Regions from separate parts of the Clostridium swellfunianum genome, predicted to be linked through region 2. Evidence: a T-box and tRNA genes for the amino acid it is inferred to sense, from the RefSeq annotation. Region 2 holds a T-box; the other holds one or more tRNA genes.
What was found. A T-box is a leader RNA that pairs with one kind of tRNA and senses whether it is charged. The one in region 2 lies ahead of ileS (isoleucine--tRNA ligase), so its partner is inferred to be a tRNA-Ile.

Region 1 (7,538 bases), 2.6 Mb from region 2:
AAGGGAGGACTTAGATTCCATCCATCAGTTTATATTGGAATAATTAAGTTCTTAGGTTTTGAGCAAATATTAAAGAATTCCCTAACTGGACTTCCAATAGGTGGAGGAAAAGGCGGGTCAGACTTCGATCCAAGAGGAAAGTCAGATGCTGAAATAATGAGATTCTGCCAAAGCTTTATGACAGAATTATATAGACATATAGGACCAGATGTAGACGTTCCTGCAGGTGATATCGGTGTTGGAGGAAGAGAAATAGGTTATTTATATGGACAATATAGAAGAATTAGAGGCGCTTTTGAAAACGGTGTCTTAACAGGAAAAGGCTTATCCTATGGTGGAAGCTTAGTAAGACCTGAAGCTACAGGCTTTGGAGTTACTTACTTCTGCAATGAAATGCTTAAGCATGAAGGTGAAAGCTTTGTTGGAAAAACTGTAGCTATATCAGGATTTGGTAACGTTGCTTGGGGTGCTTGCAGAAAGATAGAACAGCTTGGAGGAAAAGTTGTTACTCTATCAGGTCCGGACGGATATATTTACGACCCAGCTGGAGTTACAGGAGAAAAGATAGACTACTTAGCTGAAATGCTTAAAATAAACAAAGGTGCAAGAGTTAAGGATTACGCTGACAAGTATGGTGTAGAGTTCTTCCCAGGACAAAAGCCATGGGGGGTAAAAGCTGATATAGTTATGCCTTGTGCAGTTCAAAACGATATTCAGCTTGAACATGCTAAACAAATAGTTGCTAACGGAACTAAATTTGTTGCTGAAGCTGCAAATATGCCATGTACTAACGAAGCAGTACAGTACTTCCTTGCTAATGGAGTAATAGTAGGACCTGCAAAGGCTGCTAATGCTGGTGGAGTTGCTACTTCTGCTCTTGAAATGTCACAAAACAGCATGAGAATGGCTTGGACAGCTGAAGAAGTTGATGCTAAGCTTCATCAAATAATGATTAACATATACAACAACTGCAAGAATGCTTCAGAAAACTACGGCTTTGGTTACAACCTAGTTGCAGGTGCTAATATAGCTGGTTTTGTAAAGGTTGCAGAAGCAATGCATGCTCAAGGAAACTATTAGAAAGTAATTTTTGTAAAAGAGAGCTTATTGAGGCTCTCTTTTCTATTTTCTAGCACTTTTTAATATTTATTGTTGAATAAATTGTTCTATTATATTAAATTATAATAGTGAATATGAATGGTGGTGATTTATTGTCCAAAGTAATAGTAATTGGCGGAGGACCTGCAGGAATGATGGCTGCAATAGCAGCGTCAGATAAACATGAGGTTATACTGCTAGAAAAAAATGAAAAGCTTGGAAAAAAACTTTTTATAACAGGAAAAGGCAGATGCAATATAACCAATGCTAAAGAGATAAGTGAATTTTTTAATTATATACCAGGAAATCCTTATTTCTTATACAGCGCTTTATATACATACACAAACGAAGATACAATAAAGTTCTTTGAAGATTTAGGCGTTAAGCTCAAAGTAGAAAGAGGCGATAGAGTTTTTCCAACATCAGATAAATCTTCTGATATAATAGGCGCCTTTCAAAGAGAGCTTGAAAGGCGTAAAATTAAAGTTCTGCTAAATTCATCTGTAAAAAAAATGATTTATGAGAATAATAAGATAAAAGCAGTTTTTCTTTCTAATGACAAAATAATTAATGGAGATTACTTCATCTTGTGCACAGGGGGAATGTCATACCCTAGAACTGGATCAACTGGCGAAGGCTTAAGCTTTGCAAAGGAATTAGGACATAATATTGTAACTCCAAGACCATCTTTGATTCCAATAACTTCATCTGAGGATTGGATAAAAGATTTACAAGGATTATCTTTAAAAAATGTTGAATTAAGCATTGTTGATAGTAAAGGAAAGTCTTTGTTTAAGGACTTTGGAGAGATGCTCTTTACTCACTTTGGCATTTCAGGACCTCTTGTTTTAAGCGCTAGCGGAGTAGTTAGAGAAAATTTAAAGCTAAAAGCCGTTATAGATCTTAAGCCTGCTTTAGGTTTTGACGAGCTTGATAAAAGAGTTCAAAGTGATTTTGCAAAGTATTCTAACAAGGATTTTAGAAATTCATTGGATGAATTACTTCCTAAAAAGCTTATTGATGTCGTTGTAAGATTATCAGAAATAGATGAAGACAAAAAGGTTAATTTGATAACCCGGGAAGAAAGAAAAAATCTTGTAAAACTTCTTAAAAACTTCACTTTAAGTATAACCGGTGTAAGACCTATTGAGGAAGCCATTGTAACTTCAGGAGGAATTGATACAAAAGAAATAGATCCATCTACCATGCAGTCAAAGGTTATAGAAAATCTTTATTTTGCTGGTGAGGTTATAGATGTAGACGCTTATACTGGAGGTTATAACATTCAAATTGCGCTTTCAACAGGATTCCTTGCTGGAAGCAGGGTAGGTGAATAAAATTGTTATCAGTAAGAGGAGCTACGACTATTTCTTATAATTCTGAAGCGGAAATCAAAAAAGCTTCCTTAGAATTATTTGAAGAGATGATTAAACAAAATGATATTAATGTCGACGACATTACTTCTATATTCTTTTCCTGCACTCGAGATATAACTAAAGCTTATCCTGGCAAGTACGTAAGGGAGGCTTTTAATCTAAATAGAACTGCTATTATGCATTTCAATGAAATGCATGTGGAAGGTTCTTTAAAGCTTTGCATTAGGGTTTTAATCCTGTTGGACATAAAAGAAAAGAAAGATATAAAATACATATATCTTAATGAAGCTAAAAATTTAAGAAAAGATTTATTTGATATTAAATAAAGGATTTTAGAAATTTATATAGAATTACTATAAGGTTGGTATTTAGCTTATTCGGAAAGGAAGTATGGAATTGAGATTATCAGTAGCTATAGATGGTCCGGCAGGTGCGGGTAAAAGTACTATTGCAAAGATTTTAGCAAAAAGATTTAATCTTATGTATATAAATACTGGTGCAATGTATAGGGCTGTAACTCTAAGGGCAATGGAAGAAAATATTGCTCCAGAGGATAAAGAAAGACTATTAGACTTAGTAGACAGCCTTGATATGCACTTTAAAAATGATGATTTAATACTTAATAATGAGAATATCAGCGAACAGGTTTGCATGCCTTCGATAAGCAATAATGTATCAAATTATGCGGCAATTCCGGAAGTTAGAGAGCGGTTGGTTTATCTTCAACAAAAGATGTCCGAGAAATACAATGTTGTAATGGACGGGAGAGATATTGGAACCGTAGTATTAAAGGATGCGCCTTTTAAGTTTTACTTAACTGCAAGCGCAGAGGAAAGAGCTTCAAGAAGATACAAGGAGTTTTGCGAAAAAGGAATTGAAGTTAATTATGAAGAACTTTTAGAAGATATAAAAAGAAGAGACTACATAGATTCTCACAGAGAAGTTAATCCTTTAACTAAGGCAGAGGATGCTATTGAAATAGATTCTTCTAACTTAACCATTGAGCGGGTTGTAGATAAGATGGCAGACTACATCATTTCAAGGACTAAATTATAAAATATACAATAACGGAGGGAGTAAGGCTATATATCTTATAGCATGGTATTATGGAAGTATTTGTGGCAGACAAAGCAGGTTTTTGTTTTGGAGTTAAAAGAGCAGTAGATGAAGCTATAAAGGTAAAAGAGAATTATGAACAAAGAATATATACACTAGGTCCTCTTATACATAATAAAGATGTTGTTGAATACTTAAAAGGAAATGATATATATCCAATTGAGCTTACAGACATAGAGGATTTGACGGATAAAGATGTTGTAATCATAAGGTCGCATGGTGTTACTCCTCTGGTTTTAGAACAATTAAAAAGCAAAGGTATAAAGGTAGTTGATAATACTTGTCCTTATGTATCAAATATTCAAAGGAAGGTAAAGGAATACTCTGATGCAGGATATTCGGTAGTTATAGTAGGTGACAAGGATCATCCTGAGGTTGTTGGAATAAATGGCTGGTGTGATAACAAGGCTATAATAGCCAAGAGGGGAGAAGATCTTTCAAACTTGACTAGAAGAGTTTGCGTAGTATCACAAACCACAGAAAAGCAACAGAATTGGGAAAGCGTTTTACAAGCTATAGTTAAAAACTGCAAGGAATTTATTGCTTTTAACACTATATGCAATGCAACAGAAGTTAGACAAAAAACAGCAGAAGAGCTTTCAAAGACTGTAGATGCCATGATTATACTTGGCGGCTATAATAGTTCAAATACGACAAAGCTTTTTGAAATATGTAAAGGCAACTGTAAAGATACAATACATGTAGAAAATTTGAGCCAAATACCTGAAAACTTTTTATCGGGTAAAAAAATAAATAAAATAGGCATTACAGCTGGTGCATCTACACCAGATTGGATTATTAAGGAGGCGGTTTTAAAAATGAGCGAACAAAATAATATGGAAATGAATGAGCAACTAGCATTCATGGAGCAAAACCAAGCAAGTATATCCGTAGGTAAAATAGTAAAGGGTACAATAATTTCTGTAAATGAAAAAGCAGCTTATGTAAATATAGGCTACAAATCTGACGGATATCTTCCAAAGGAAGAAGTCACAAAGGATGATTCTATTAAGCTTACTGATATTTTAAAGGCTGGACAAGAAGTTGAAGTTAAAGTTCTAAACAGAGCTAATGAAGATGGATATGTAGTTTTATCCAGAATAGAAATTGAAAGGGAAGCAGCCAGAAAACAACTTAGAGCATCTTTCGAAAATGGAGAGGCTATAAATGTTACTGTAAAGGAAGCTGTTAATGGAGGCTTAGTTGCGAGCTTTAAGGGAGTAAGAGTATTTATTCCGGCTTCACATGTTGAGTTGTTTCATGTTAACAATTTAGAAAAGTATGTTGGACAGGATTTTGAATTGAAGATAATCGAGCTTAAGGAAGAAAGAAGAGGCAGTAAGATAGTTGGATCAAGAAGAGAGTTACTGAAGGGTGAAAAGGACAGAGTTGAAGCTGAAACATGGGGAACAATAGAACAAGGGCAAAAGGTTATTGGAGAAGTTAAGAGACTTACAAGCTTTGGCGCTTTTGTAGATGTAAATGGAGTAGATGGACTTCTACATGTATCCGAGATGTCTTGGGGAAGAGTTAACAAGCCTTCAGACGTTTTAAAAGTTGGAGATAAGATTGAAGTTTACATACTTGAAGCAGATAAAGAAAATAAAAAGCTTTCACTTTCTATAAAGAAGTTAATTGAAAATCCATGGGACAATGTTGAAGAAAAATATCCTGTTGGAAATATAGTTTTAGGCAAAGTTGTACGTTTTGCAGCTTTTGGAGCTTTTGTCGAGCTTGAGTCAGGTGTAGATGCTTTAGTTCACATATCTCAAATAAGCAATAAGAGAATTGAAACTCCTGCATCAGCACTACAAATTGGCCAGCAAGTAAAAGCAAAAATAGTTGAAGTTGACAAAGAAGCTAAGAAAATAGGTTTAAGCATAAAGGAAGTTGAAGAAGTTTAATAAAATAAAAGCATCATCTAGACTTAGATGATGCTTTTGTTTTACACTTTAAAAAATAGAAAATAAAAAAGCAGACAAAACGTCTGCTTTTGGTGGAGGAAGATGGATTCGAACCATCGAAATCACTGATAACAGATTTACAGTCTGCCCCCTTTGGCCGCTCGGGAATTCCTCCAAAAGTGGAGCTGGCAATAGGAATCGAACCTACAACCTGCTGATTACAAGTCAGCTGCTCTACCGTTGAGCCATGCCAGCAAAAATGGTGGACCTTCAGGGACTCGAACCCCGGACCAACCGGTTATGAGCCGGTTGCTCTAACCAACTGAGCTAAAGATCCATATGACATAAGTTATTATATAGCAGCTTGTTTTCTTTGTCAACATTAAGTGCTAAAAAAAATAATAGATAATATAATTTAATAAACAATAAATCTAATATTTGACTAAGTCCTTCATGAGATTTATACTTAAAATGTAAGAATTGGTATTATACTATCATAAATTACGAGGTATTATATGTATAATTGTGTTTCTTTAAGCAAGAAGAACTTAAAACCTGTATTTGAACTAAATAATCAGAGAAACCAATTTAATATGCTTAATGAGGATTTTGAGGAATATTATAATAGTATTACTTTTACCCAGCAATTTTTTGAACATAGACGAATTAAACTATTAATATATGAGAATAATATTGTAGGCTATATTTGGATTACAAAGCAAGATAAAAACAGTTTTATTATAAACTCTATGTACGTGTCTGGGGAAGATGATCTGACTAAAAAATATTCATCACTTTTAGAATGTTTTAACTATAGATCTAAATTTATTTACTGCTGTGAAAGAAATGCTATTAATTATGAGGTTTTATCTAGACTAGGATTTAAAAAGAAAGCAGGAACCTATGAGATGTATGCCGATGTGATTAATTCTGGTACATTATCAAATGATAATGACATAGTATTTGAGCAGTTTATTAAAGGCAAACATGAAGAAACAAGATGTCAGATACAAAATGAAGTTTTTAAGAATGATACACGGATACCTCTTCATAAAGATGATATTTATTATGATGAAATTCAATCCTATTATTTTGAAAAAGGCTCCATACTTTTAAGATTAGGAAATAAATACATAGGATATGGACAAATCATATTTAATGACAGCATTCCTACTATAGTCAATGTAGGAGTTTTAGAAGGCTATAGAGGAAAAGGATATGGCAGAGCTCTCATGTGCCATCTTTTTAAAATCTTAAATGAAGAGGGCGTTTGGGATGTAAAATTAAGGGTGGAAGTGAATAACGAAAGTGCAATAAGTTTATATAAAAGTCTTGGTTTTAGAGTGCAAGGCGAGATGCATACTTGGGAGTATAAAAAATAAATGAGTGATAAGTTCACTCATTTATTTTTGTATTATTTAATGTTCATATATCGTTTTAAAGCTATTGCAAGTATATCCATTGCATCCTTTAAATCTTCAGCTTTTAGGCAGTAGGAAAGTCTTATTTCATTCTTTCCTAATCCTTCAGTGGCATAGAAGCCTTCAGCAGGAGCAAACATAACAGTCTTGTTATCATAGCTGAAATCGGTAAGCATCCATTTAGCAAAGTGATCTGCATCCTCAATAGGAAGCTTAGCCATTATATAAAAGGCTCCTGTTGGCTTTTCGCAAATAACTCCAGGTATTTTTGATAAACCTTCATGCATAATGTTTCTTCTATTTTCATATTCCTGTTTAACTTCATCAAAGTAAGCCTTAGGAGTATTTATTAGGTTTGCAGCGGCCATCTGCTCAATAGTTGGGCAACAGAGTCTTGATTGACAAAGTTTTAGTATTTGATTCATAAGTTCATCATTCTTTGAAGCAACAAGACCTATTCTAGCACCACAGGCACTATAACGTTTTGAAATACTGTCTATAAGAATGATCCTATCAAGTACATCTTCCATATACAATGCAGAGGTGAATTTTAAATCATCATAAACAAATTCTCTATAAACCTCATCTGCAATTATATAAAGGTCATGCTCTTTAGCTATATC
Region 2 (7,538 bases):
AGTAAGGCTGGTATAAAAGAATACACTGCCCTATTGATGATTTCTCTTGGAATAAAAGCTACAGATTCTACTCCGGTACTGTTATTTAAATTAGCAATGAATTCAGGATGGGCAATACCTGTAGTTTCTTCTGTAATAACTTTTATATCCTTAGTTTGCATGTTAGCACTTCTAAAAAAATATAAGGATAAGAACATAATTCAGATAATGTATGAGATGCTTGGAAAATATATTGGATTAATTATTGGAATGTACTTTGTGATATATGCCTTATTATTGAGTGCCGTTAATATAAGGCAATATAGTGATATAATGACAACCATATACTTTGCAAGAACGCCGCTAACTGCAGTAGTACTTATTTTGACAGCTAGCAGCTGTATAGTTGCAAGATTTGGTTTTGAAGCTATCTGCCGAGTATCCTGGATGGCACTGCCCTGGATATTAGCTATCGTTGTTGCTTTTTTGGTACTTATCTATAACTTGATTAAAATAGACTATTTATTTCCTATAGGAGGGGCGGGGATAAAGCCATTGATAAAAGGAGGGGTCATGTACAGCGGGCTTTTTTCTGAGGTTATTATTTTCGCTGTAATTTTCCCAAAGGTAAAAAGCTATAAGATATATAAAGTCTCAAGCTTCATTGGACTACTTTATGGAGTTGTGGTTGTAACTGTAATGAGCGCAATGTACTTAATGGTTTTAGATTATCCCCCAATTATTATTAATGCTACTCCTTTTCATACTGTGGCAAGACTTATTTATGGAGGACGATTTATAAGTAATCTTGAAGCCTTCTTTTTCTTGTTTTGGATTATAGCAAGTATCATTAGATTTAGCATGTATTCTTTTGTTACTGCAGAAATATTTTCTATGACAATAAGGCATAATGAGTCTAAACCTTTGGTAATTCCCATTTCTGCGCTTATAATGCTAATAGCATTAATGCCTAAAAACTTTGTTCAAAATGTTTTTATAGTTAGAGTACTTTCATTGAATACAATGTGGGCTGTTATCTATGCACTTCCAATTATCTTACTGATTCTATCTGGAAGAAAAGGGGGCCGCAGAGAATGAAGCTGAAGAAAATAAGCTTGTACATGGCTTTAATACTGTGTTTTCCAATGCTTGCAGGTTGTTGGGATAAGACGGAGCTTGAAGACATAGGATATGTAGCAGCTATTGGAATAGATAAGGGGGCTGAAAGGAATGTAAGGATTACCTTTCAGATAACCAATCCTAAAGTTATAGGGGGAGGCAGGTCTGGAGGAGGACAAAACGATACAAAAGCTGAAGTTATTGCACTAGAAGCGCCTAGCCTTGCTACTGCTAGAGATCTTCTAACAGTAACTGCAACAAGAAGAATATCGCTAGCGCATGCTAAAGTTATAGTAGTAGGTGAGAAATTTGCTAGAGATGAAAGCTTTTTCAGGCACATTGAATCCTCTCTTCGTGATAAGGAAATGAGAAGAATAATGACTTTAATAGTATCAAAAGAAACTGCTGAAGAATTTATAAAAAATAATGATCCTCTACTTGAGGATAGAATGCAAAAGTATTATGAATTTATGTCGAGAAGATGGAAGGATACTGGTTATGTACCTCCATTTGCAAATTTGAATAGATTTATGGAGAGAACAGAGGTAGGTCAGAGTTTGTTTTTAGCTGTTTATGCCTCTTCAAAGGAACGCACTCCTAGAAGGGGAGCTGATGAGGGTGCATATTTGCCTGGACAGCTTGATAGAGCTGGTGGAAGCCCTGCTGAATTGGTTGGTTCTGCTGTTTTTAAAAATGGAAAAATGATAGGAGTTCTGGATGGAAATGAAACAAGACTTGTATCTATGATGAGACAGGAGCCTGAAACAAAGAGTTTTGTTACAAGCTTTGTTGATCCTTTAGACAATAAATATAGAATAGATACTAGAATATTTAGATTGAAAAGATCCAAGATTGAACTTGATATACAAGGTGATAATACAACAATATATGTAAATGTACCCTTAACAATGGATGTAGTAGGAATACCTAGTTTTATTAATTATGCAGAGGATAAAGAAAAGCAGAAGTTTCTTGAAGACTATCTCGAAAAATACATGGCAAAGATATCTGTCAGGCTTATAGAAAAAACACAGCAGGAGTTTGGCGGTGATCCTTTTCAATGGGAGCTAGCTGCAAGAAGAAAGTTTTTTACCCAGGAAGAGTATAAGAAATATAGCTGGGCAAAGCATTATCCTGAAGCAAAAGTTAATATAAGCTATGATATAACGATAAGTAGCTTTGGAAAACAGCTAAATCCACCTGAGGATCCATCTAAAATGGAAAAGGAAATTGACAAGGGACAGAAGATGGAGGAAAAAGGAGAATAAAGTTATGACGCTGTTTATTTTTTTAGGTTATTTATTGATAGCTTTTAACACTATAAGGTATGCATCGAAGGTTTGGCGACAGGGAAACAGATTAGCTGGCCTCTCTATTGCAGTGTTATCCTTAGGTTTAGCCATATTACCGACTCGTGTACTGTTTAAGTAGTATTTTAGCTAAAATATTAATTAGTCAATTTATCAGTTGATTTATTAGCTGATTATAAAAAACATTGTTAAAAAAACTACTATAATTGAGAAATTTTGTGATTAGTGCTACAATTATGAAATAGATAATCAAACGATTTAAAATCTTTTTAATTGTTTGAAAGGTATAACAAACTATGTCTATATAGTTCAGGAGCTTATATAAAATATGAGCGCCTGGACTATAAATATTTTAAATCATTTTAAGTGAGAAGACAGGGGGAGACATTATGATTTCTATTAATTTTTTACTGGACATTGCAATTATACTTTTATCCACAAAGGCACTCGGACTTATTACCAAGAAAGTTCACATGCCTCAGGTTGTAGGGGCGCTGCTAGCGGGAATAATTTTTGGTCCTGCAATGCTTAACTTAGTGCATGAAACAGAATTTATATCCAATTTGTCTGAGCTTGGTGTAATCGTTCTTATGTTTGCAGCGGGTATAGAGACTGACATTAAGGAATTGAAAAAATGTGGAAAAGCATCTTTTATAATTGCATTAATCGGTGTTATTGTACCTTTGCTTGGAGGGTATATAGTTGCTTCTGTTTATACAGGAGACTGGGGAATAAGCAACTTAGCATCACCGGCATTTTTAAGAAATGTGTTTATTGGAGTAATATTAACTGCAACCTCAGTAAGTATTACTGTTGAAACCTTGCAGGAATTAGGCAAGCTAAAAACATCCTCAGGTACTGCAATAATGGGTGCAGCAGTAATTGATGATATAATGGGAATAGTTATATTAACAATTATAACTGGTACTGCAGATTCAAATGTTAATTTGGCAGTAGTACTTTTAAAGATAGCGGCTTTCTTTGTTTTTGCGGGTATATGCGGTTTCATATTCTACAAAGCTTTTAACTGGCTATGCATTACTCAAGGACAAAAGAGACGAATACCTATAATGGCCTTTGTTTTCTGCCTTCTTTTAGCCTTTATTTCTGAAGAATGGTTTGGAGTTGCTGACATAACTGGTGCTTATGCTGCCGGAATAGTACTTGCAAATACTATCCACTCCAAATATATAAGTCAAAAGTTCGAGGTGGTCTCCTATATGCTGCTGTCACCAATATTCTTTGCAGCTGTTGGACTTAAGATTACAGTAACCTCCATGGATAAAAATATGATTATTTTCACCGGAGTGCTTCTTTTAGTTGCTGTCCTTACGAAGGTTATAGGCTGCGGACTTGGAGCAAAGATGTGTGGCTATTCTAAGGATGAATCTTTAAAGATAGGAATAGGAATGATTTCAAGAGGTGAGGTTGCCCTTATAGTTGCAAACAAGGGGGCAAGCGTAGGACTTATGGAGGATAAATTCTTTGCGCCTATAATTTTAATTGTAATTATAACAACCCTTGTGACTCCTATATTATTAAAAATTGTTTATTCGAAAAAGAATTATAAGCACAATGAGCCAACGGGCATAGCAATATAGGAAGAAAAGAAGATATCTTGATATCAAGATAAGAAGATAAGAAGATAAGAAGATAAGAAGATAAAAATTTAACTTTTTAGATGTAAAAAATTTATAAGGTTATGATGAAAAAAATTGACAATTTAGAACGGCTGTAATAAAATAATAGCAAACAAACAATTGGGGACATCACCTTTAGGTGTGTCGCCGCACATATAAAAGCTTTGACGAGGAAAAGTACTTAATAATAGAACTCACAGAGAGCGGGCACAGAAAATAACTTCTTCATATTATGATATTTGCTAGAAGTTGATTTTCTGATGGTGAGAGCCTGCAGGGAAGTTTTAAGGAAAATCACCTCTGAGCTGAAAGCTGAAGATTAGTAAGTGCATCCGTATTCCTGCGTTAAAGGATAGAACGTATAGGCGTTTGAACATTAGGTGGTACAGCGAACTTAACTTCGTCCTTTTGGGATGAAGTTTTTTTATTTTTATGGCAATAATTAAGATAGCAATGTGAAAGGAGTCGATTTAATGTATAAGAAGGTAGACTCTTCTAGAAGCTTTGTAGATATGGAAAAAGATATACTTAAGCTTTGGGAAGAAAGAGACGTAATAAAAAAGAACTTCGATATGAATCAAGACGGCGAGTATTTTACTTTTTATGATGGACCTCCAACAGCAAATGGAAAGCCTCATATAGGTCACGTTATAACTAGAGTTATGAAGGATCTTATACCAAGATACAGAGTTATGAAAGGCAATAAGGTTTTAAGAAAAGCTGGTTGGGATACTCATGGTCTTCCAGTTGAGCTTGAGGTTGAGAAGTCCCTTGGAATTTCAGGAAAGCCTCAAATAGAAGAATATGGAGTAGAAGACTTTGTTAAGAAGTGCAAGGACAGCGTATTTACCTATGTAGAGCAGTGGAGAGACATGACAGAAAGAGTTGGCTACTGGGTAGATATGGAGGAGCCTTATGTAACTTACCACGATAACTACATTGAATCAGAGTGGTGGGCGCTTAAGCAAATGTGGGATAAAGGACTTATCTATAAAGGTCATAAAATAGTTCCATACTGTCCACGCTGCGGAACTGCACTATCTTCACACGAGGTTGCACAGGGCTATAAGGATGTTAAAGATGCATCTGTATATGCTAAATTCAAGGTTAAAAATGAAAATAAATATATATTAGCTTGGACAACAACTCCATGGACACTTCCATCTAATGTAGCTTTAGCTATAAACAGAGCTTATGATTATGTTGAAGTTGTTAATAACGGAGATAACTTAATACTTGCAAAGCAGCTTTTAAATAAGCTTGAGGGCGAGTATGAAATAGTTAGAGAGTTCAAGGGTTCAGAGCTTGAAGGAGTAGAATACGAGCAGCTGTTTAAGTTTTCAACTCCAGAAAAGAAAGCTTTCTATGTAGTTCATGCTGACTATGTTACTTTAACTGATGGTACTGGTGTAGTTCATACTGCTCCTGCTTATGGTGAAGAGGATGCCATAACTGGAAGAAAATATGATCTTCCAATGTTAAATTTAGTTGATGCTGAAGGTAAGTTTATACCAGAAGTTGAACCATGGGCTGGATTATTTGTTAAGAAGGCTGACCCTAAAATAATAGAGCATTTAAAAGAAACAGGAAATCTTTATAAGTCAGAAGGCTTTACACACTCCTATCCATTCTGCTGGAGATGTGATACTCACTTATTGTATTACCCAAGAGAATCCTGGTTCATAAAGATGTCTTCCTTAAGAGACAAATTACTTGAAAATAACAACAAGATAAACTGGCTTCCAGACAACGTTAGAACAGGAAGAATGGGGAACTTTTTAGAAAATGTTATAGACTGGGGTATATCAAGAGAAAGATACTGGGGTACTCCACTTCCAATCTGGGAATGTGAATGCGGCCACAGAGAAATGATAGGCAGCAAGGAAGAGCTTAGAGCTAAGGGCAAGAATGTACCTGAAAATATAGAGCTTCACAAACCTTATATTGATAATGTTCATTTGGATTGTCCACACTGCCATGCAGAAATGAAGAGAGTACCAGACGTTATAGACTGCTGGTTTGATTCAGGCTCAATGCCGTTTGCACAGCATCACTATCCATTTGAAAACAAGGAAGTGTTTGAAGCAAACTTCCCAGCACAGTTTATATCAGAGGCTGTTGACCAAACAAGAGGATGGTTCTATACACTTCTTGCTATATCAACTGCAATCTTTGATACAAACCCATTTGAAAACTGCGTAGTTCTAGGACACGTACTTGATAAGAGCGGACTTAAGATGAGTAAGCACAAGGGCAATGTATTAAGCCCATGGGTAGCTTTAGACAACGAAGGTGCTGATGCTACAAGATGGTATTTCTATACTGCAAGTGCTCCATGGCTTCCATCAAGGTTCTATGAAGAAGCAGTTATAGAAGCACAAAGAAAGTTCATAAGCACATTTTGGAATGTTTACTCCTTCTATGTGCTTTATGCTGAAATAGATCAGTTTGACCCAACTAAGTATGAGGATTTTGTTAGCGGTAATGTGATGGATAAGTGGGTAATGTCTAAGCTTAACACTTTAGTTAAGACTGTAGACGACCATCTTGGAAACTACAGAATAACTCAAGCTGCACTAGAAATAGAGTCCTTTGTTGATGAATTATCCAACTGGTATGTTAGAAGAAACAGAGCTAGATATTGGACTGAGGAGTTAACAGACGACAAGGTTGGAGCATATGTAACCTTATACAGAGTTCTTAAAACTTTAAGCTTAGTAGCTGCTCCATTTGTACCATTCATAACTGAAGAAATCTATCAAAACCTTGTAGTAAGCTTAGATAAAAATGCACCAGAGAGCATACATTTATGCCATTGGCCATTAGTTCAGGAAGAGCTTATAGATAAGGATCTTGAAGCTGAAATGGATTTAGCTTACAGAGTAGTTAAGCTTGGAAGAAGCGCTAGAAATTCTGCTAATATAAAGAACAGACAGCCGCTTTCACAAATGCTTATAAGCACAAAGGTACTTCCAGAGTACTATGAAGACATCATAAAGGATGAGCTTAATATTAAGGAGCTTGTGCTAGGTGCTGATTTATCCAAGTATGTTAACTTTGAAATAAAGCCTAACCTTCCTGTGCTAGGAAAGGCTTTTGGAAAGCTTATACCTGGAATAAGAAAAGAGCTTGGCTTAAGAAATCAGATGGAATTAGCTCAGACAGTTCAAAATGGTGGAACTGTAACTATAAATGTTCAAGGAACTGATATAGAGCTTAACAGCGAGAACTTGCTGGTAACTATGCAGGGACTTGAAGGCTATGCATTCGCCGGAGAGGGGCAAATAGGTGTTGTACTTGATACTCATATAACAGATGAGCTTAAAGAAGAAGGTCATGTTAGAGAAATAATAAGCAAAATCCAAAACATGAGAAAAGAAAGCGGTTTTGAAGTTGCTGACAAGATAATTCTTTATGTGGCTGGAAACGAAATGCTTGAAGCTGTAGTTGAGAAGTTTGAGGCTCATATAATGAGAGAAACTCTTGCTAT

Region 1: it has a tRNA-Ile gene. The T-box ahead of ileS (isoleucine--tRNA ligase) is inferred to sense a tRNA for this amino acid. The anticodon was not compared.

What each region holds. Positions count from the first base shown of each region.
Region 1 is NZ_JAMOFV010000006.1:1,965,437-1,972,974, reverse strand. Features, by position in the region: gene gdhA (NADP-specific glutamate dehydrogenase) at 1-1,080, shown strand, start outside; gene NBE98_RS09015 (BaiN/RdsA family NAD(P)/FAD-dependent oxidoreductase) at 1,212-2,435, shown strand; gene aroH (chorismate mutase) at 2,438-2,800, shown strand; gene cmk ((d)CMP kinase) at 2,865-3,530, shown strand; gene NBE98_RS09000 (bifunctional 4-hydroxy-3-methylbut-2-enyl diphosphate reductase/30S ribosomal protein S1) at 3,581-5,494, shown strand; tRNA gene NBE98_RS08995 (tRNA-Tyr) at 5,585-5,669, opposite strand; tRNA gene NBE98_RS08990 (tRNA-Thr) at 5,675-5,749, opposite strand; tRNA gene NBE98_RS08985 (tRNA-Ile) at 5,755-5,831, opposite strand; gene NBE98_RS08980 (GNAT family N-acetyltransferase) at 6,010-6,876, shown strand; gene NBE98_RS08975 (pyridoxal phosphate-dependent aminotransferase) at 6,909-7,538, opposite strand, start outside.
Region 2 is NZ_JAMOFV010000006.1:4,576,700-4,584,237, reverse strand. Features, by position in the region: gene NBE98_RS21620 (GerAB/ArcD/ProY family transporter) at 1-1,077, shown strand, start outside; gene NBE98_RS21615 (Ger(x)C family spore germination protein) at 1,074-2,366, shown strand; gene NBE98_RS21610 (hypothetical protein) at 2,371-2,529, shown strand; gene NBE98_RS21605 (cation:proton antiporter) at 2,798-4,009, shown strand; T-box leader at 4,204-4,459, shown strand; gene ileS (isoleucine--tRNA ligase) at 4,522-7,538, shown strand, end outside.